Regions from separate parts of the Bacillus sp. H1a genome, predicted to be linked through region 1. Evidence: riboswitches for the same ligand, from Rfam matches in the RefSeq annotation. Region 1 holds a riboswitch; each other region holds the start of a gene.

Region 1 (7,059 bases):
TTAGTTTCCTTTAGTGTAATTGGAAAATATGTATTTTTTACGTTGGTATTACAAGATATAAAAGTTGTGATTCCGCTTGTTTTATGTGTATTCTTTTTTATTATTTCACATTCTTTGTTAAAACGATTTCAGTCTTATGTAAGAACAGTTGTTGAGATGATGAACATTATGAAAGAGACCGAAAATTTAGCTGTAATTGGGACTATGTCTACAACAATTGCTCATGAAATTCGAAATCCATTAACAGCTCTAAAAGGATTTACACAAATCCAAAAAGAAAGAAACCCTGCTGATGTGATGAGCTATGAGATTATGCTACAAGAAATTGAGAGGATTAACGGGTTTGTTAGTGAATTGATGTTATTGGGAAAGCCGAAACCGATTAATTATGAATGGTGTAATATACGAGAAATCCTTTTATATGTTGTACAGTTAATGGAAAGTTATGCGTCTCAATATAAGGTGAAATTCCACTTGCAAGTAGATGGAAATTTACCCGCTATAAATGGCGATGATAAGCAATTAAAACAAGTGTTGTTAAACATTATCAAGAATGGAATAGAATCGATGCCAGAAGGTGGAGACATTCATATTCGTGCATTCAAAAAAGCTGGAGATAATTTGTGTATTTCTGTCGAAGATCAAGGTTTTGGTATAGAGAATGAGAAGATAGAGAAAATCGGAAAGGCATTTTATACAACAAAGGAGAATGGTACAGGTCTTGGGTTAATGATTACATATAAAATTATTGAAGAACATCAAGGGAGTATCGTAATTCAAAGTAGTATGGGCGTAGGAACGAAAGTGAAAATTTATTTACCAACAGCGTAGTGCATTAGAAGAAAAAATTTTTCAGAAAAGTGCTCTTGTTGTGTAAATATAAACATTTTATAAAATGTTTCAAGAAGGGTTTTTTTTATAAAACACTTCGTTTATAATGGAGGAAAATATCGACATGAAGCTTTGAGCTCGTGTAACGGTTCGGTAGTGTTATGAAAAGAAAAGAAGGGGTGCACGCGCATCCTTTTTTCTATGCAGATATGATGAAAGGGGTGGTATGATGGAATTAACATTAAATTCGGCTGTATGTTTACACACGATTCAATTTCGAAAAGAGCAAAAGAATTATATTGTAAAAGATACGATTACAGGAGAAAAATATGAAATGCCGCCACTTTGGATTGATGCACTAGCAATGATGCGTGACGGTTTTTTATTGGGAGAAATTGAGGAGAAATTAAAAGAAGAGTATCCGGCAGAAGAAGTAGACATGTTAGCATTCACGAGGCAAATGTTAGAGCTAGAACTTGTCGGAATGGTAGATGGAGAAGAGATAGCTTGTACAAAGAAGAAAGATAAAGATTATTTAGCTTGGGTACGCCCACGGGTGGAACAATTCTTTCTTAACTTAAATAAAAAATATAGAAGCAAAGGTCAAAAGTGATCTTTGCTTTTTTTGTTGTCCTCAAGTAGTTCTTATTTTAAAAAATAACGGCGAATGCTCTGGCAAAAGCACCATCACTATTTTTAATTTTTAAAGGTGCTGCTGAGAAAAAGAAGCGCTTCGTTTTAATGGAATCTAGATTTGTTAAGTTTTCAATTAAATAAATGTTATTCCCTAGTAATATGTGATGAATAGGTGATGTTTCTGTAGTTACTTCATCAGGAGAAATAAAATCTAAACCGACAGATTTTATTTTTAATTTAACTAGTTCTTCAGCTAATTCTTCGGAAAGATAAAATGCTTCTTTCGCATAAGATTCCGTGTTCCATTTATTAGATAGATTAGAATGGAAAATAACAATATCTCCTTCCTTTATGTCGGTGGTATTTAGTACTTCCTTAGGCAACTTTCGTTCTTGAACATGAGTTACATCGATAAGAACAGCTTCGCCTACAAATTGATCAAGGGGTAATCGATCAATTGTTGTTGCACCAGAAATAAAATGCGCAGGAGCATCGCAATGAGTGCCGACATGAACGACAGAATGAAAATCTGTAACTTGATATCCTGTCTCTTCAACACTTGTAATTGCTTCTAGTTGGATTTTAGGTGTTCCAGGAAATTGAGACATATTGTTTTCAAACGTTTGTGATAGGTCAATTACTTTCATCCTAAATACCTCCAATATATGTTTTTAAAATAATAAAAAGCTCATCTTCCATAATCAAGAAAGATGAGCTTTACATACAGTAGTTAAGTTTTATCTTCCAAAATGCAAAGCATTTTGCAGGAATTAGCACCTATTCAGTTTTTATAAACTGAGGTTGCTGGGCTTCAAAGGGCCGGTCCCTCTGCCTCTCTTGATAAAGGTATATTCAGTTTTAAGGTTCGGAATTTTTTGTTTATTTAATTGTAATTCATTTCCTTTTTTAGTGCAATACAAAATAGGTATTCACCCAAATAAAGTATCTCGCATATTGTAGCTTATGTAAGTAGAATGCTGCGAAGGGGTGGGTGCAGTGACAGGGAATGTATTGAACTATTTTGCTGGTGGAAATACAGCTAGAGGATTTTATAGCTTGTATGAAGAGAGTTTAAAAGGGCTAGATAGGTTGTTTATTTTAAAAGGCGGTCCAGGAACAGGGAAGTCTTCTTTAATAAAAGCAATTGGGCGTGAATGGGCTGAAAAAGGATATAATATTGAATTTTTACATTGTTCTTCTGACAATAAGTCAGTTGACGGTGTAATTATTCCGAAGTTAAATGTAGGAATTGTCGATGGGACATCGCCACACGTTATTGAGCCGAAAATGCCTGGAGTTGTAGAAGAGTATATAAATTTAGGGGTTGCTTGGGACTCAAATAAATTAAGAAAGCAGAAATTAGAGATTGAACGATTCGTTTCAGAAGCAAGTAAAGCCTTTCAAACAGCTTATGGATGTTTTAAAGAAGCGTTAGTTATACATGATGAGTGGGAGAAAATATATATTAATAACATTGATTTTAATAAAGCAAACGAATTAACAGATCAACTTATACAGAAACTATTTGCAGATAAAAGTGGAGATAAATCAATTGTGAAACACCGTTTTTTAGGGGCTGCTACACCGAAGGGAGCGGTTGATTTCGTTCCTAATTTAACAGAAGGACTGCCGCATCGCTATTTTATAAAAGGTCGCCCAGGTTCCGGGAAATCAACGATGCTTAAAAAATTAGCCAAGGCAGCAGAAGAAAAAGGTTTTGAAGTAGAAGTGTATCATTGTGGATTTGATCCAAATAGTCTCGATATGATTATTGTAAGGGAACTAGGATTTGCAATTTTTGATAGCACAGCACCGCATGAATATTTTCCAAGTCGTGAAGGTGATGAAATTATTGATATGTATGATCTCATTGTTACACCAGGGACAGATGAGAAGTATGCTACGGAAATTCGCGACGTTTCAATTCAGTATAAAACAAAAATGAATGAGGCGATGTCTTTCTTAGCGAAGGCAAAATCAGTTCGTGATAAATTAGAACGAATTTATATTGCTGCTATGGATTTTTCAAAAGTCGATGCATATAAAGAAGAAATTCAAAAAGAGATTGAACGAATTGCAATTGCTGTAATTGAAAAGAAAAAATAAGTGTTTTGTTGGGCTGTCGGGAATTTTCTGACAGCTATTTTAGTATGTAGTAAAATTAGAAGTACATTTGTCGAATTTCCAGGGAAATGATCAAAAAATAGGGAGGGTATGAAATGAAAGGGAAAATTGAATTAGAATTAGAAAGAATTGAAAAAGAGAATGATGTGAAAATTTTATTTGCTGTAGAATCAGGGAGCAGGGCGTGGGGATTTCCGTCGAAAGATAGTGATTATGATGTTAGGTTTGTCTATATACGTCCTGTAGAGTGGTATTTATCAATTCATGATAAACGTGATGTAATTGAATATCCAATTAGCGATGATTTAGACATAAGTGGTTGGGATATTAAAAAGGCATTGCAACTATTTGCAAAGTCAAATCCAGCGTTACTTGAATGGGTTCGATCACCGATTTTTTATTCGAAAAACTCTAATCTTCCGGAACAACTTCAGCAAATGAGTGAAAAGGATTTTGATCCGAAATCAACAATATATCATTACTTACATATGGCTTCAAAAAACTATCGTGAATTTTTACAAGGTGAAAATGTAAAGTTGAAAAAGTACTTTTACGTATTACGTCCTATTTTAGCCTGTAAATGGTTAGAAGAGAAAGGGACATTGCCCCCTGTAGAATTTGACCGGTTAATTACGGAACTATCAGTAGAGCCTATTGTATTGAATGAAATTGAAAAGTTGCTAATAAAGAAAAAAGCGGGTACTGAATTGGATATTGGTCTAAAAATTAATGTGTTAAATCAATTTTTAGAAGAGCAAATTGATTATTATCAGCAATACGTGAAAGGGATTGAAAAGGGGCTAGGCATCGATATTGAAAGCTTAAATACATTATTTCGAAATATGTTGTTTGAAGTATACAAAAAAGAGCACAAGTAAGTTTATGCTCTTTTTTTGTTTGTAGGAATAAAGAAAACAGAGATGGCTGCGATAAGACCTGCAAATGAAAATAAGTAAAAATTCCATGCCAGGTCATATTGCATTGTCATAATAATACCAACAAGAACTGGACCGGCGATTGCGCCAATTCGTCCAAGGCCAAGTCCCCAGCCTAAAGAGGTGGCTCGGATATGCGATGGGAAGTATTGTGTTACATACGCATTTAATATTTGAGTAATACCGACTGATCCAATTCCAGCAAGACCAATTAAAAGATAAATGATTGTAATGGATGGTTTAATTGTTAATAGTCCGATACATATGGCCGCCATAAGATAGGAGATGCTGATAACAATTTTGGCTCCTATACGATCCGCGATTGCCCCGGCAAATAATGCACCGATAGCTGCAGTAATGTTTAGCATAAGTAGAAATGATAAACTAGATCCAAGTGGATATCCTGCTTGGCGCATCATCTGTGGTAGCCAAGTGTTTAAACCGTATATTAAAAACATTCCCATTATATAAGTGGTCCAGAAAAGTAGAGTTGCTTTCATGTATTCTTTTGAGAATAATGTAAGGAATCCGTTTTTCTTTTGTATACTAGATGATGTTTGAGGAATTTCTTTTCTTACATGTAATTCAATTTGAAAACGATCACGAATTTGTTTCGCTTCTTCTTGCCGATTACGTGACAGCAAAAATTGAATGGACTCAGGTAAATAACGAACAATGAAAGGAATGAGAAGTAGCGGAATCATTCCGATTCCAAACATAATTCTCCATCCGAAATCTTCTAACATAAACATGGACAAAATGGCGCCTAGTACGATACCTAAAGGATAGCCGGTAAACATAAGTGCATAAATAAAAGATTGTCGCTTTTGGGGTGAATACTCAACAGTAAGTGCCGAAGCTGTTGGGATAACACCACCTAATCCAATTCCTCCGATAAATCGAGATAGCCCGAATAATTCCGGAGAAGGAGCAATTGCAGCTAAGCCCATTGTAATAGAAAAAAGGGCTAGGCAGCATATGAGTGTCCATTTTCGTCCAATTAGATCTGTAATGGTTCCAACTAGAATAGCACCAATAAACATCCCAAATAAAGCATAGCTGGCAATTGTTCCAGCGTGAGCTGGTGATAGGGCCCAACTATTGTCCTCTAGGAGCTTTGGTAGAACGGCACCGTAAATACCTAAATCATATCCGTCAGCTAGAATGGCTAGCCAACAAATAAAAACAACAAGTTTTGTAATAGAGCTTGAAAAGGTAGTTTTTGTAGATTCTAGATGAGGTGGAGCAGAAGGTTGCATAGTATTCACCTCTTTTTTGTAAATTAATATATTATTTTGTTGAATGCTAACATTTTCCTTCTTTTGTCGGAATTTATCTGAAAAATCTTCATAAAAATAAAGAAGTTCAACGGGATTTCCGTTGAACTTCTTTATTTTTTTACTCGTTATCAACTCGTTTCAATGGCTGATCTGCTGGGCCTTCGATAACGTCCCCATCAATTGAAAAGCGAGATCCGTGGCAAGGACAATCCCAAGTGCAATCACCGTTATTCCATTCAACTTCACAGCCGAGGTGCGTACAAGTTGTATCGACAATATGTAATTCTCCTTCTTTGTCTTTATAGGCACCTGCGCGTTTACCGTTGACACGTACAACAGATCCTTCGCCAACTTCAAGATCTTCTGGTTTACGTAAAGCAATTTCAATTTTCCCTTCAATTAAATGTTTAGCAACATCGATGTTTTGTGTAAGGAATGATTTTATGTCCGGATTCGAGTGGAAGCGTGATGGTACAAAAAGTTCTTTATAGGGATTGTGAATTTTTGTAATTGAATCTTTTAGTAAATGAGCTGCTGCAGTTCCAGTAGTCATACCCCATTTACGATATCCTGTTGCAACAAATATATTTGGATTACTTTCATTAATATGTCCGATATAAGGGAGTTTATCTAAAGTAATTAAGTCTTGTGCAGACCATCTATAAGGAACTTCATCTACTCCAAAAGTAGCTTCAGCAAAGGAATATAGTGCTTCATAATGAAGCATCGTATTAATCCCTTGCCCTGTTTTATGGCTTTCTCCACCGATTAAAATTAGTTGTTCACCATTGTCTGTTATATAGCGTAAGGAGCGTTTTGGATCATCAATACTTAAATACATGCCTCCTGGATAATTTGTTTTCGCTTTTATAGCAAGAGCATAGGAACGTTCTGCATACATTCGCGTAAAGAAAAAGCTATTAGCATCATAAAAAGGGAAATGTGAGCAAGAGACGACATATCCACAAGTGATGCGGTGACCACTCTTTGTAATTACTTGTGGATAAACCCCTTTTTCAATATCAAGCGCTGTTGTTTGTTCATAAACTGTTCCACCCATTTCCACAAACTTTTCTAAAAGTGTTTTTAAATAAAGGAGAGGATGGAATTGCGCTTGATTCTTCATTACAAGTGCTGATTGTACTGGAATAGGTAGGGGTAGGGATTGAACATAGTCACAAGGAATATTTAATTTTTGATAGGCTTCATATTCTTTCGTTAAATTTCGTAATCCATTATTAGTAGTTGTATAT
Region 2 (7,059 bases), on a different contig from region 1:
ATTTTGTTATAATTTAAAATGTTATAAATAAAGGGGTAAGGGGCAAAGTCATGGAAGAATTAAGCTTTCAAGTCATTATTTTATTAATTGGATTCGGTTTTTTAGCGGCTTTCATTGATTCGGTTGTTGGAGGTGGAGGATTAATTTCGCTTCCTGCACTTATGTTCGTTGGGTTACCACCAGCTTCGGCAATCGCAACGAATAAATTAGCTGCAACGATGGGGACGTTTACGAGTGCAATTTATTTTATTCGGTCAGGAAAGGTCGATTTTCGGATTGTAGGAAAGTTAATCCCGTTAACTATTATTGGAGCGGTCGCAGGTGCTTTAGTAGTAAAGTTTATTCCACCTGATATTTTGCGTCCATTAGTGCTAGTAATGTTGGTTTTTATTGCCATTTATATTATTGCAAAAAAAGATTGGGGAAGTGTATCTACCTATAAAAAGATGACACGAGGGAAAACATTAATGTTTTTCTTTGTGATTTTAATTATAGGATTCTATGATGGTTTTTTTGGTCCAGGAACAGGATCCTTTTTAATTTTTGCATTTTTATTAATTGGTTTGGATTTTATTCAAGCGGCAGCATCTGGAAAACTTTTGAACTTCGTTAGTAATATCGTATCTTTAATTACTTTTTTATTTTTAGATGTAATTCATTTTGAATACGGTATAATTATGGGATTATCAATGATTTTAGGTGCTTATTTTGGATCGAAGTTTGCAGTTCGAAAAGGTGTTGGATATGTAAGGACTTTATTTTTATTAGTTACTATTTTATTAATTGGGAAAAATGTTTTGGAATATACTCATATTTTGTAGATTCATACGTATGTATGAATCTCTTTTTTTTATTATATTTTAAAAATTAATTAATTTTTAAAATATAAGTCTAGGAATATTTGAATAAATCTAAATTATCGTGTAGAATAATGTTGTAAAATGTAAACGTTTTTCTAAGGGGAGGCTAAAAAATGGTAGTAGCATACAAACATGAGCCATTTACAGATTTTTCAGTAGAGGCTAACAAATTAGCGTTTGAAGAAGGTTTAAAGAAAGTAGAATCTTATCTTGGACAAGACTATCCATTAATTATCGGGGGAGAAAAAATCACTACAGAAGACAAAATTGTTTCTGTAAACCCTGCAAATAAAGAGGAACTTGTTGGTCGCGTTTCAAAAGCAAGCCGTGAATTAGCTGAAAAAGCAATGCAAGTAGCGGATGAAACATTCCAAACTTGGAGAAAGTCAAAACCAGAAATGCGTGCAGACATTTTATTCCGTGCTGCAGCAATTGTTCGTCGTAGAAAACATGAGTTCTCTGCTATTCTTGTAAAAGAAGCAGGTAAACCATGGAATGAAGCAGATGCTGATACAGCAGAAGCAATCGACTTTATGGAATATTATGGTCGTCAAATGTTGAAATTAAAAGACGGTATTCCAGTAGAAAGCCGTCCAATTGAATATAATCGTTTCTCTTACATTCCATTAGGAGTAGGTGTTATCATTTCTCCTTGGAACTTCCCATTCGCAATTATGGCAGGTATGACAACAGCTGCTTTAGTTTCTGGTAACACAGTATTACTAAAACCAGCTAGTACAACTCCTGTAGTAGCAGCGAAATTTATGGAAGTATTAGAAGAAGCTGGTTTACCAGCTGGCGTAGTAAACTTCGTTCCAGGTAATGGTTCTGAAGTTGGTGACTACTTAGTAGATCACCCTCGTACACGTTTCGTTAGCTTCACTGGATCTCGTGATGTAGGTATCCGTATTTATGAGCGTGCAGCGAAAGTAAACCCAGGACAAATTTGGTTAAAACGAGTTATCGCTGAAATGGGCGGTAAAGATACAATCGTTGTTGATAAAGAAGCAGATCTTGAATTAGCAGCTAAATCTATCGTTGCATCAGCATTCGGATTCTCAGGACAAAAATGTTCTGCATGTTCTCGTGCAGTAATCCATGAAGATGTATACGATCACGTATTAAATCGTGCTGTTGAATTAACAAAAGAATTAACAGTTGCTAACCCAGCTGTATTAGGTACAAACATGGGTCCTGTTAATGACCAAGCTGCATTCGATAAAGTAATGAGCTATGTTGCAATTGGTAAAGAAGAAGGTAGAATCCTAGCAGGTGGCGAAGGAGACGATTCTAAAGGCTGGTTCATCCAACCAACAATCGTTGCTGACGTTGCAGAAGATGCTCGCTTAATGAAAGAAGAAATCTTCGGACCAGTAGTAGCATTCTGTAAAGCAAAAGACTTTGATCATGCACTCGCAATTGCAAACAATACAGAATACGGTTTAACAGGAGCAGTTGTTTCTAACAACCGTGACCATATTGAAAAAGCACGTGAAGACTTCCACGTTGGTAACTTATACTTCAACCGTGGATGTACTGGTGCAATCGTAGGTTACCAACCATTCGGTGGCTTTAACATGTCTGGTACAGACTCTAAAGCTGGTGGCCCTGATTACTTAGCACTTCACATGCAAGCAAAAACTACTTCTGAAACTTTATAAGAAATAGTAGAAGAGATCTTCACATCCCGTGAAGATCTCTTTTTTGAGAAATTCTCTATAATAGAGGTAACTAGTTAATTTGAAGTAGGAAATACTCACTATATATTACCATTTATTCTTTAGAACTAGCTAAACCCTATTAATAGCAGGATAAACATGTAAATAGAAACAAAACAAAGAGAAAAATTGACTTATTAGTCATATTTTTTAGTATTTATTTTTAGGATTTCCTGTATAATACAATTTGAAAGAAAATCTATGGTTAGACAAGAGAACACTCCTTTCGGTTTTGCTCACTGAAAGGGGTGTTTTTTATTTTTTAGCACATACACCTTGTAACAAATTATGGTAAATGTTAGTATTTTATTCGGAGTATTCGGAAAAATACGAATCAGTACTGATTAATATATAGTACTAAATAATAATAGTTATATGGATAGTAATTGTAGAAATTCAATTTTTAACAACTGTAAGACGATATGAAAATGATAAAAAGGAAGTGTTATCGTATGAAGATGTTAATTTTAGTTGCATTATCATTGCTTGTTATTGGGGGAATTGGAGTTGGGGTGATGACTGTTTTTGGAGGAGGTTTCAATAAAGTTGAAATTCATAAAAAAGAAATGGTAGCCGGTGGGAAAATCGATGAAATTGAAATGAAAACGTCTGCTGCTGATGTTGAAGTTGTGACAGTCGATTCAAAAGAAATTGAAGTGTTACTAGATGGGAATATGAGCAAAGGATTAGTAGATAAATATAAATTTATGGTAAAGGAAGAAAATAATCACTTAAATGTGGAGTTTACTAAAGATGGGAATTCAGTTGGTTGGAACGTTGGCACTACTGCAGATGTAAAATTACAAATTAAAGTGCCAAGTAAATTGTATGAAAATATGAAAATAAAAACATCATCAGGGGACGTTCTAGCAAAGGATATGGAAATAAAGACAGCAGAAATAAAAACATCATCGGGGGATATATCGTTATTACAGTCTACAATAAATGAGAAATTAACAGCTAAAACATCTAGTGGAGCAATTGAGACTAATAAAAGTGAAGTTGTAGCAGCAAATTTAACTACGAGTAGCGGTGAAATTAAAGCAGATGGTCTACGCTCTAAAGAAGTGGCGTTTACGACGTCATCAGGTAATATTGAATATAATGATAAAAGTTTGCAAGGTGAGGTAGAATGTAACACCTCAAGCGGTGATGTTCAGATGAAATTTGATACACTTCCTGAATCTTTGAAGATTAATTTTGAGGGAGGTTCTGGTAAACCTTATTTGAATGTACCTGGTCTATTGTATGAAGAGAAAACAAAGCATAAATTAATTGGAGTAAAAGGTTCAGGAGAACATAAAGTGCAAGTAAAAACAAGTTCGGGAGATTTTAAGTTACAATAGTTTGAGAATAAAAATAAAAATCATGTCTTTCTCTTTAATTGATGAGGAAGACATGATTTTTTGAATTTTAGTTAGCTAAAAATTCTTCTGTACTCATTACATTTGCATACACTCCATTTAAACTCGCCAAAATTGTATTGTGAATATAAACAGCCGGTATAGTAGCGTTCTTAAATGAAAGATCCTTTGTAGCGCAAGCATCATGTATAACGGTACAATGAAAGCCAAAATCAAAAGCCGCCCTTACTGTAGCATCAATACACATATGAGTCATCATCCCACATATTACGATGTGCTCAATATCTAAACGTTGTAATTGCTCTAAAAGATCAGTTTCTCGGAAGCTATTTGGATAATGTTTGAGTATAACGGTTTCTTCTCTAAGTGGACGGACATTTTCATGAATATGGACACCTTCTGTATTTGGTAGGAAAAAAGTAGCATCATCTTTTATAGCTACATGTTGGATATGAAAAATAGGTTCGTTTCTTATTCTAAAATGTTGTAGTAGTTGAATAGCATATTCACTTGCTTCTACTGGATTACGTAATTCCATCTTTCCACTTGGAAAATAATCATTTTGAATATCGACGAGCAAAAGAGCTGTTTTCATATATTTATCTTCCTCCGATTTCATATTCAAATTATTTTATTCAATGAATAGAGAGGATTTCCCTTTCTAAAAGTATGAGTGATAAGAATTTTACATAACTATAAAAATCGCTATCGTATTATGATTTCTGATTTGAAAATTTAAATAGAGAAATAATTAATATTTTTCTAAAAAATGTATTGACTCTCATTATTCTGAGTTCTATAATGAGAATTAATTAAATGACAATTAAATCGATACACTCTTATCCAGAGAGGTGGAGGGACTGGCCCTACGATACCTCAGCAACGGGTTTTTTAATACCGTGCTAATTCCAGCAAGCCTAAAACAGGCTTGAAAGATGAGAAGATGTGAACGAGTACATATTAGTGCTCTCCTTCTTATCTTTTATTACTGATAAGAAGGAGAGCACTTTTTATTTTACCTCGAAAGCTCTACTTCAAGTTTTTACAGCATATAGGAGGGAAGAAAATGATTTCTTTTAACAATGTAAGTAAAGTATATGAATCAGGCGGACAATCAGTTCATGCCGTGGAGGATGTAACATTGTCAGTTGAAAAGGGTGAAATTTTTGGCATTATCGGATTTAGTGGTGCTGGAAAGAGTACGTTGTTACGTCTAGTAAATATGTTAGAAAGACCAACTGCAGGAACGATTTCAATAGATGATAAAGATATTACATCATTATCGACGAAAGAGTTACGGAAACTAAGACAAAGGATTGGAATGATTTTTCAAAGCTTTAATCTATTTAATTCAAGAACAGTATTTGGGAACATTGCTTATCCATTAAAGTTAGCAAAATTGCCAAAGAATGAGATAAAAGAAAGAGTGAATGAACTACTAAAATTAGTTGGTTTAGAAGATAAAGCAAACTATTATCCAGAACAGCTATCAGGCGGTCAAAAGCAACGCGTTGGGATTGCAAGGGCGCTTGCCACATCACCGGATATTCTCATATGTGATGAGGCAACATCAGCTTTAGATCCGGAAACAACGACAGAAATTTTAAATTTATTAAAGAAAGTAAATCGAGAATACAATTTAACGATTCTACTTATTACACATGAAATGCACGTTGTGAAAGAAATTTGTCACCGCGTAGCCGTTATGGAAAAAGGAAAAGTAATTGAAGAAGGAAAACTGTTTGACGTTTTCACACAACCAAAAACAAAAACGACTCAGAATTTTGTACGCTCTGTTATTAATGATCACTTACCAGAAAGTGTTCTAGCGAAAATTCAAAATGGAGGTCAGATTTATCGCCTGACTTTTACTGGGGAAGAGACAGGGCAGCCTGTACTATCATATATTGCGAAAAACTATAATGTCGATGTAAATGTTCTTTACGGAAATATTATTGAACTCCAAAATGTTTTATTTGGAAATCTTCTTGTAGAACTACAAGGTGAACAAAGAGAGATTCAAAAAGCACTACAACATCTAAGACTGCAAGTGCAGCTGAAGGAGGTAGAAGCTCATGCGAGTTGATTGGAGTATATTTTGGCCTCGCATTTTAGATGCGACGGGGGATACCCTCCTAATGGTAATTGTTACCCTTATATTTGCTACAATTCTAGGTATACCTCTAGGTTTACTATTATATGTGACGCGGAAAGGGAATTTTTTAGAAAATAAGTGGGTCTTTTCTATTCTTAATATCATTATTAATACAATTCGTCCGATTCCGTTCATTATCTTTTTAGTAGCCTTAAGTCCAATAACAAGAGGTGTTATTGGAACTACAATCGGAACGGCAGCAGCAATCTTTCCAATGACGTTAGTTGCTTCAATTGGTATTGCTAGAATGGTTGAAACAAACCTTGTCTCTGTTCCGAAAGGAGTAATTGAAGCTGCACAAGCAATGGGTGCTTCACCACTTAGAATTGTTTTTGAAATTCTCGTGCCAGAAGCGTTAGCGCCATTGATCTTGGGAGTTACGTTTATGACAGTCGGTTTAATTGAATTTTCTGCAGTCGCAGGACTTGTCGGTGGTGGAGGCCTTGGCGACTTAGCAATGACATATGGCTATCAACGCTTTGATACATCAGTTATGTTCGTAACGGTCGTTTTACTTATTATTCTTGTACAGTTAGCTCAAAATTTAGGAAACTACTTTGCGAAAGTCTTTTTACGCAGATCATAAAAGGAAGAGGGGAAAATAAAATGAAGAAAATTTTAGCATTTGCATTATCAGCAATCGTAGGAATTTCAGCATTAAGCGGTTGCTCAGGTGGAGACACAGGTGCAGGAGCGAAAGAGAAAGTAGTTCGCGTCGGTGTAACTGGAACAGATGGAGACGCTTGGGAAATCTTAAAGAAAAAAGCTGAAAAAGAAGGCATTAAAATTAAACTGGTTGAGTTCTCTGATTACACAACGCCAAATAAGGCGTTAGCTGATGGAGATATTGAACTAAACTCATTCCAGCATATTGCTTTCTTAGAACAATTTAAAAAGGAGCATAAGTTAGACATTACAGCTGTTGGTACAACACAAATTGCACCGATGGGCTTATACTCTGA
Region 3 (7,059 bases), on a different contig from region 1:
CTGGCTTATTCATGATGAAATGTTATTAGATCAGCTTATTGGGTTTAGTGTAGGGATCGTGATGGCTATTTCATCAGTTTTCATTCAAAAGTATAGTAAAGAATTACAGGTAGATGAGAAGTATTAACAAATTGTAAGCTCCCTTTATATTTGGAGGGGGCTTTTTATAGTTAAGAGGTTTGAATAGAGAGGAGGCGTTTGGATGATTTTCTTATTTGCGGTGTATTTTGTTTTTATTATGACGTTGTTAGTTACATTTCTTCTTTCTAAAAAAGCATATAAGAAGCCTCCTGTTAAATATATCCCAACGTTAATTTTGTTTATTTTGGCTTTTATTTCTTCTATTATGTTTGTAATTAATAACGGAATGGGAGAGCTGATGATAGCAGGCTTCTTAGGACTTGTAGCAGTAGCGAACCTCCTCTTACTACTTGCGTTAAAAGTAGTTCGTACGATTGTTGCAAAAGGAAAGTAGCGCATCGGAATTCGATGCACTACTTTTTTATTTAAACTTCTTTTTAATAAATGAAAAGGCTAAAGCTGTAATTAAAATACTGCCTTTAATGATATCTTGTGCATAATAAGGAACGTTCATCATTGTGAGTCCATTTAATATGATGCCAATTAGTATGGAGCCGAGAAATGTTCCGATGACATTTGGTTTCTTGGCACCGAACATTGCATAACCGATGTAGGCAGCTGCGACTGCATCCATTAATAATGGGGCACCAGCTGAAACTTGTCCTGTTCCAACGCGGCTACATAGAATAATGCCGCCAATAGAGGCTAGTAAACCGCTAATCATATAAGCATATACACGGTAACGATCGGTAGGAATACCCGCTAATCTAGCAGCTTCTCGATTCCCACCTGTCATATAAAAGAAACGACCGTATGTTGTTTTTTCTAAAAAAAGATGTGCAATGAAAACAACGATAAGCATGATAATGACAGGGACTGGAATCCCTAAAACGGAGCCTTGACCGATAAATAAAAAGGATGGAATAAAATGTCCTGTGGCCCCAGACATTCCTTCATAAATAGAAGATCCTTTTGAGAATGTTAAGTGTAGTCCATTCACGATATACATGATACTTAATGTAGCTAGCAAATCTGGTAGTTTAATTCGGATAACGAGTAGTGCATTTAATAATCCAACTAATAGACCACAAAGAATAGGAATAAGAAGTGTGACTAATAGTTCTTGTCGATATAAAACGAGACAGGAGGCGGCCGCAATTGTTGCTAAACTAGCGGTAGAGCCGACTGATAAATCAAATCCATCTACAATTAATGTAAAGGTAACACCGATTGCAAGTAACGTTACAATAGAAATGGAACGTAAAATATCACTAATATTGTTGTAGGTTAAAAAAGAATCGTTGACGATAGAGAAAAAAATTGTAACGCCTATAATGATAGCGATTGTGCTAAATTGATAAAAAAGATGGGTAGGTAAATATAATTTCTTAGTTTTAGTTTTATGAACGAGATTCAATGGAATAGCTCCCTTCAGATAAGTATAAAAGCTGTTCAGGAGATAGGTCATTCGGCAAGTACTCGCCTACAAATTCGCCGTTTGCTAGTATAAGAATACGATCGGCGATATGTAGCGCTTCATCTTGTTCTCCTGTGAAATAAATTACGGAATTTCCGTCTTCTGTAGTGTTGCGAATGAATTGAAAAATGTCTTGTTTCGCAGCGACGTCTACACCTTTAGTTGGCTCGTCCAAAAGAAATAGATTATGTTTGAATCCATCCCACTTTGCAATCGAGACTTTTTGTTGGTTTCCTCCGCTAAGTGAATGAATAAATGCTTTTGGATCATTTGGTGAGATGCTGAAAGTAGTAATTGCCGCAGTAGCATTATGTAATTCGGGTTGTTTTCGTCTCCAACCAGATTGGTGTAAATTTGTGTGACTTATAATATCTTCCGAAAGAAATAAGCCCTGTTTTCTTCTTTCTTCTGGTACAAGTGCGATTTTCGCTTTAATTGCATCTCGCGGTGTTTTAATCGTTATATTTTGGCCGTTTATTTTTGCACGATAAGTATGGCGAGCACCAAATAAAGTTTCAGCAAGCGTTGTTTTTCCGCTTCCAATTAATCCGTATATCACAACAGTTTCTCCTTTTCGTACTGTAAGAGAAAGGGGAGAATGGTCTTTGTGTAATTGAAGCTCTTGTACTTTTAATATTTCTTCACTCCCGAATTTTGGTGCTGTATTAATAGGAAGTAAGAGTTGTTTTCCAGTCATTGCTTCAACAATTTGTTGATCTGTAATCTTTGTAATAGCTTCAGATAGTGTAACCTTACCGTTATGTAATACAGTTACCTCATCCGCAAATTTTCGAATCTCGGATAAACGATGAGAAATCAAGATGATACCAATACCTTTTGATGTTAAATCTTTAAAGAGATTCCCAAAGGTTTCCACTTCTTTTGGCCCAAGAGAAGAAGTTGGCTCATCTAATAAAAGATAATTTGTATTGTTAGATAGGGCTCTTGCGATGAGAAGTAATTGTTTTTCATGTAATGAGCAGTTTGAAACATCTTCCGAAACATTTAAATCTACCTGGACAGCTTGCAAATATTGTTTCGCAAGTGCTACTAATTTTGATTTTGAAAATAGTACTTTATTTTGCATTGTTAAATGATCGATTAGTACATTTTCTAATACAGATAATCCAGGAATAAGTCCGTGATCCACTTCTTGTGTTACGAAAGAAATACCATGCTTTTTCGCATCTCGTGGCGAAGTAAAGGAAATAGGCTGATTATCAATTTTTATGTCCCCAGCAACTGGCTGAATTTCACCAGTTGCAATTTTTAGTAAAGTACTTTTTCCCGCGCCGTTCATTCCTAGTAAAGCGTGAACTTTTCCTTTTTGTATGTTAATAGAAACATCTTCTAGTACAGGGGTAGCGATGTGATAAGAATGTGTAATGTTTTGAAGAGAGAATGTCATCATTTTTTCTCCTTCTCTAATTTTTTCATCCAAGGGGAATATGCATCTTTCGAGTCTCCCCAACCGTTTATATGTTTTGATAATTGATCCATTGTTATATTTTCTTTTGGTAAACTATCTTTCTTTACTAAATAAGGTTCCAGTGAGTAAATATCCGGCGTTTGTTCACCAGCGATTTTTTTGTATAAGAAGCGCACTTGAACTTTACCGACTTCAGCCGGATCAGTTGCAGCCGTAGCGGTCCAAGGTGAATTTTCTTTTTGCATGAGTTGTAAATCTTCATTACTTAAGTCAATGCCGTATACTTTTATATCTGTACGATCAGCTTGTTCGAGTGCTTTGACGGCCCCTTTAGCAAACTCATCCCACGAAGCGAAAATAGCTTGTAAATCCCCTTGTTTCGGATATTTCTTTAGTAAAGCTTCTACTTGTGTTTGTGTATCAAGTGGTGTGTTATTACTAGCAGTACCAAAGCGTGCAACTTCTTTTATATTTGGATAACGTTTATAAAAAGCATCGATGATAACATTGCGACGTTCCATTGGAGCAAATCCGCCAACCCATACGACGGCGATATTCCCTTGTCCATTCAAATCTTCCGCTAACGTTTTTAATGATTTCCATGCGAGACTATAGTCATCTTGATCAATAATTGTTACGCCTGGTAAGCGTAGGTCGTTATCAAATGCTACTACAGGAATGTTCGCTTGTAATGCTTTTTCTACTCCGGGTTTTAGTGCTTCAGAGCGACCGTGATCAATTAAAATACCATCAACTTTTGAATTAATAGCAGTATCTAGATTTGCTGCCATTTTTGCTAAATCATTATCAGAATTGTAGACTTGCACACTGCCACCGAATAGCTCAACTTGTTTTTTGACACCCTCAATATATTGAGAGGAAAAAGTTCCGATGGACATTTGCATAATTAATGCGATTTTTAATGGCTTTTTTACTTGGCTTGGAATTTCTGTTTGTAAATGGTTTTCTGCTGTAGTAGTCACTTTCTTCACCGGTTGTTGCATTTGTGAAGAGACAGCATCTTGTTCATTTGTGCAAGCTGTTAATGTAAGTAAGAGAAAAATAAGTGCGATGGAACAAAATTTCTTCATAAAAAAATCCCTCCTAAACTAAGAAGAGAGGGGAGGGAGTGAAAATAAAAAACGCCTTTTCATATAGAAAAGACGTCTTATCATATTACTCTTATCTTTCAACACAATGTGTTGTAAGAATTAGCACCGTGCCCATAAATGGGTCGGTTGCCGGGCTTCGTAGGGCTCATCCCTCCACCTGCTCTTGATAAGACATCGAATATTTAACTATTTCGAATTATTCCATAACTATGTACTATTGTCAAATGTTTTTTAATAAATAAAAAAACCCTCACAACGAGGGATTTTAATGTGGTAAGAATATCAATTGATAAGCGAACAAGATTCCGAATAAATACACAAGTGGGTGAACCGAACGGAATTTACCTTTTGCCACTTTCATAAGTGGGTATGAAATAAATCCAAGTGCAATACCTGTTGAGATACTTGATGTAAGTGGCATGCTTAAGATTACTAAGAATGCTGGGAATGATTCATCAAATGCATCCCAATCAATGTGGCGAACAGAGCCCATCATAAGACTACCAACGATAATTAGTGATGGTGCAGTAATAGCTGATACACCAGAAATGGCACTTACTAATGGTCCGAAGAACGCTGCTAATGCAAATAGAACAGCTACTGTAACTGTCGTTAAACCAGTACGACCACCGGCAGCAACACCAGCAGATGATTCAATATAAGCTGTTGATGGTGTTGTTCCGAACATAGAACCGATTGTTGCTGAGAATGAGTCAGATAGAAGAGCTCGTCCTGCTTTTGGAAGCTTTCCGTCTTTCATAAATCCACCTTGTTGTGCAACGCCAAGTAATGTACCTGTTGTATCGAATAGTGTAACAAGGAAGAATGAGAAAACAACGCCGTATAATCCGTAGTTAATTACATCAGATACAGCAGTAATTGGATTTGAAACAATAATTCCTTCTGGTAATCCAGGCATTGATGTAACACCGTTTGAGAATGTTAATTGTCCTGTGAAGAAAGCGATAATACCAGTTAATAGCATTCCGATAAATAGCGCGCCATTTACATTTAAAGACATAAGGACAATTGTAATTCCAAGTCCAGCTAATGCTAGTAGTACTGGAGCAGAGTGAAGATCTCCAAGTCCAACTAAGTTTGCATCATTTTTTGTAACGATACCTGTTAAACGTAAACCGATAAAGGCGATGAAAAGACCGATACCAGCAGTAATTGCATGTCTTAAGTTTTCAGGAATTGCTTCCATTAATTTTGTACGGAAAGATGTGAATGATAACAAAATTAAAATCATACCTGCTACGAATACAGCAGAGAATGCAATTGCGAAAGTCATGCCTTCATGAGCTTTTACAACAGAATAAGAGAAGTAAGCATTTAATCCCATACCTGGTGCAATTGCGATTGGTAAGTTTGTAAAGATTGCCATAAATAATGTTCCGACAACAGCTGCAATAATTGTCGCTGTAAATGCTTGTTCAAACGGAACACCTGCATCCCCAAGGATGACAGGGTTTACGACAATGATATATGCCATTGTTAAAAAGGTAATAATACCTGCCATAATTTCAGTTTTAATAGAAGTTTTATGTTTTGAAAGGTTAAACATATAAACATCCTTTCTTTTTACGAATAATTTCCACAACAGTTATATATAATATTCGTTTTTTATCTATTTTGCAATAGTTTTACATAAAAACTTTAGAACAATTCATATTTTATGTCTTAAATTCGAATATTAATCGTGAAGATGCGTGTGAATTACAGTTTTTTAATGTGTAAGTAGTTTTTATTATTGTGCACATTATAAGGAAAAGGAGTTGAAGGAAGTTATGCCACAGCAAAAAAACTTTTTAACAATGCCAGCGCAACATCAAAACAAACAGCCTGGTATTGAATCGTTAATGAATCCTCTTCCGCAATTTGAAGATCCAAATTATAAAGGAAGCGAAAAGTTAAAAGGAAAGAATGTATTAATTACAGGGGGAGATAGTGGTATTGGGCGAGCTGTGTCCATTGCTTTTGCAAAAGAGGGAGCAAATGTTGCGATTGCTTATTTAGATGAGGATGAAGATGCAAACGAGACGAAACAACTTGTTGAAAAAGAAGGCGTGGATTGCATATTACTGCCGGGGGATTTGAGTAGTGAACAACATTGTAAAGATATTGTGGAAAAGACTGTTTCACAGCTGGGGAGTTTAAATGTTCTAGTGAATAACGTCGCACAGCAATATCCGCAGCAAGGGTTAGAGTATATTACAGCGGAACAGCTAGAAAAAACGTTCCGTATTAATATTTTTTCTTATTTTCATGTTACAAAAGCAGCACTCTCTCATTTAAAGCAAGGGGATGTAATTATAAACACGGCATCTATCGTTGCGTATGAAGGAAATGAAACGTTGATCGATTATTCTGCAACGAAAGGAGCAATTGTCGCCTTTACAAGATCACTCTCTCAGTCCCTTGTACAAAAAGGAATTCGTGTAAATGGTGTTGCGCCAGGGCCAATTTGGACGCCGCTTATTCCATCAAGTTTTGATAAGAAAAAAGTATCACAGTTCGGGAGCAATGTCCCGATGCAAAGACCTGGTCAGCCGTATGAATTAGCACCTGCATATGTATATTTAGCGTCTAGTGATTCGGCTTATGTGACGGGACAAATGATACATGTAAATGGGGGCGTTATTGTAAATGGATAGTTTTCATTTATAAGAGCAAAGTAAAGCTAATTGCGTTTATTATGATGTTAGTGCTAGGGAGGATTTAGATGAAGAAAGTCTGGTTTATTGCAATCTTATTTTTCTGCCTACCAGCTAGCGCTTTTGCTAATACAGATCATCTAATATTAGTTAACCTTACGACGAATCAGCTATCTTTTTTTGAAGATGGAAACTATACTAGGACATTTCCGATAACGACAGGAAGAGACAGTACTCCGACGCCTGAAGGTAATTTTTGTATTATAAGTAAATATAAAAATAAAGACTACCATCGTAAAAAAA

Evidence for each region. Region 1 has a riboswitch for S-adenosylmethionine ahead of U860_RS0124250 (cyclase family protein). Riboswitches for the same ligand answer to the same signal wherever they lie in the genome.
Region 2: another riboswitch for S-adenosylmethionine. It lies ahead of U860_RS0121905 (methionine ABC transporter ATP-binding protein); the one in region 1 lies ahead of U860_RS0124250 (cyclase family protein).
Region 3: another riboswitch for S-adenosylmethionine. It lies ahead of U860_RS0122170 (sugar ABC transporter substrate-binding protein); the one in region 1 lies ahead of U860_RS0124250 (cyclase family protein).

What each region holds. Positions count from the first base shown of each region.
Region 1 is NZ_AYMH01000055.1:43,836-50,894, reverse strand. It holds gene U860_RS0124260 (ATP-binding protein) at 1-831, shown strand, start outside; gene U860_RS0124255 (hypothetical protein) at 1,061-1,444, shown strand; gene U860_RS0124250 (cyclase family protein) at 1,482-2,114, opposite strand; SAM riboswitch class I at 2,202-2,314, opposite strand; gene U860_RS0124245 (PRK06851 family protein) at 2,464-3,573, shown strand; gene U860_RS0124240 (nucleotidyltransferase domain-containing protein) at 3,687-4,469, shown strand; gene U860_RS0124235 (aromatic acid/H+ symport family MFS transporter) at 4,472-5,785, opposite strand; gene U860_RS0124230 (FAD-dependent oxidoreductase) at 5,925-7,059, opposite strand, start outside.
Region 2 is NZ_AYMH01000046.1:22,206-29,264, forward strand. It holds gene U860_RS0121885 (TSUP family transporter) at 51-821, shown strand; gene pruA (L-glutamate gamma-semialdehyde dehydrogenase) at 974-2,521, shown strand; gene U860_RS0121895 (DUF4097 family beta strand repeat-containing protein) at 3,031-3,924, shown strand; gene U860_RS0121900 (cysteine hydrolase family protein) at 3,992-4,537, opposite strand; SAM riboswitch class I at 4,779-4,884, shown strand; gene U860_RS0121905 (methionine ABC transporter ATP-binding protein) at 5,009-6,028, shown strand; gene U860_RS0121910 (methionine ABC transporter permease) at 6,018-6,683, shown strand; gene U860_RS0121915 (MetQ/NlpA family ABC transporter substrate-binding protein) at 6,704-7,059, shown strand, end outside.
Region 3 is NZ_AYMH01000047.1:23,010-30,068, forward strand. It holds gene U860_RS0122150 (hypothetical protein) at 1-127, shown strand, start outside; gene U860_RS0122155 (hypothetical protein) at 203-475, shown strand; gene U860_RS0122160 (ABC transporter permease) at 503-1,498, opposite strand; gene U860_RS0122165 (sugar ABC transporter ATP-binding protein) at 1,482-2,969, opposite strand; gene U860_RS0122170 (sugar ABC transporter substrate-binding protein) at 2,966-4,078, opposite strand; SAM riboswitch class I at 4,167-4,272, opposite strand; gene U860_RS0122175 (NCS2 family permease) at 4,365-5,666, opposite strand; gene U860_RS0122180 (SDR family oxidoreductase) at 5,890-6,756, shown strand; gene U860_RS0122185 (L,D-transpeptidase) at 6,825-7,059, shown strand, end outside.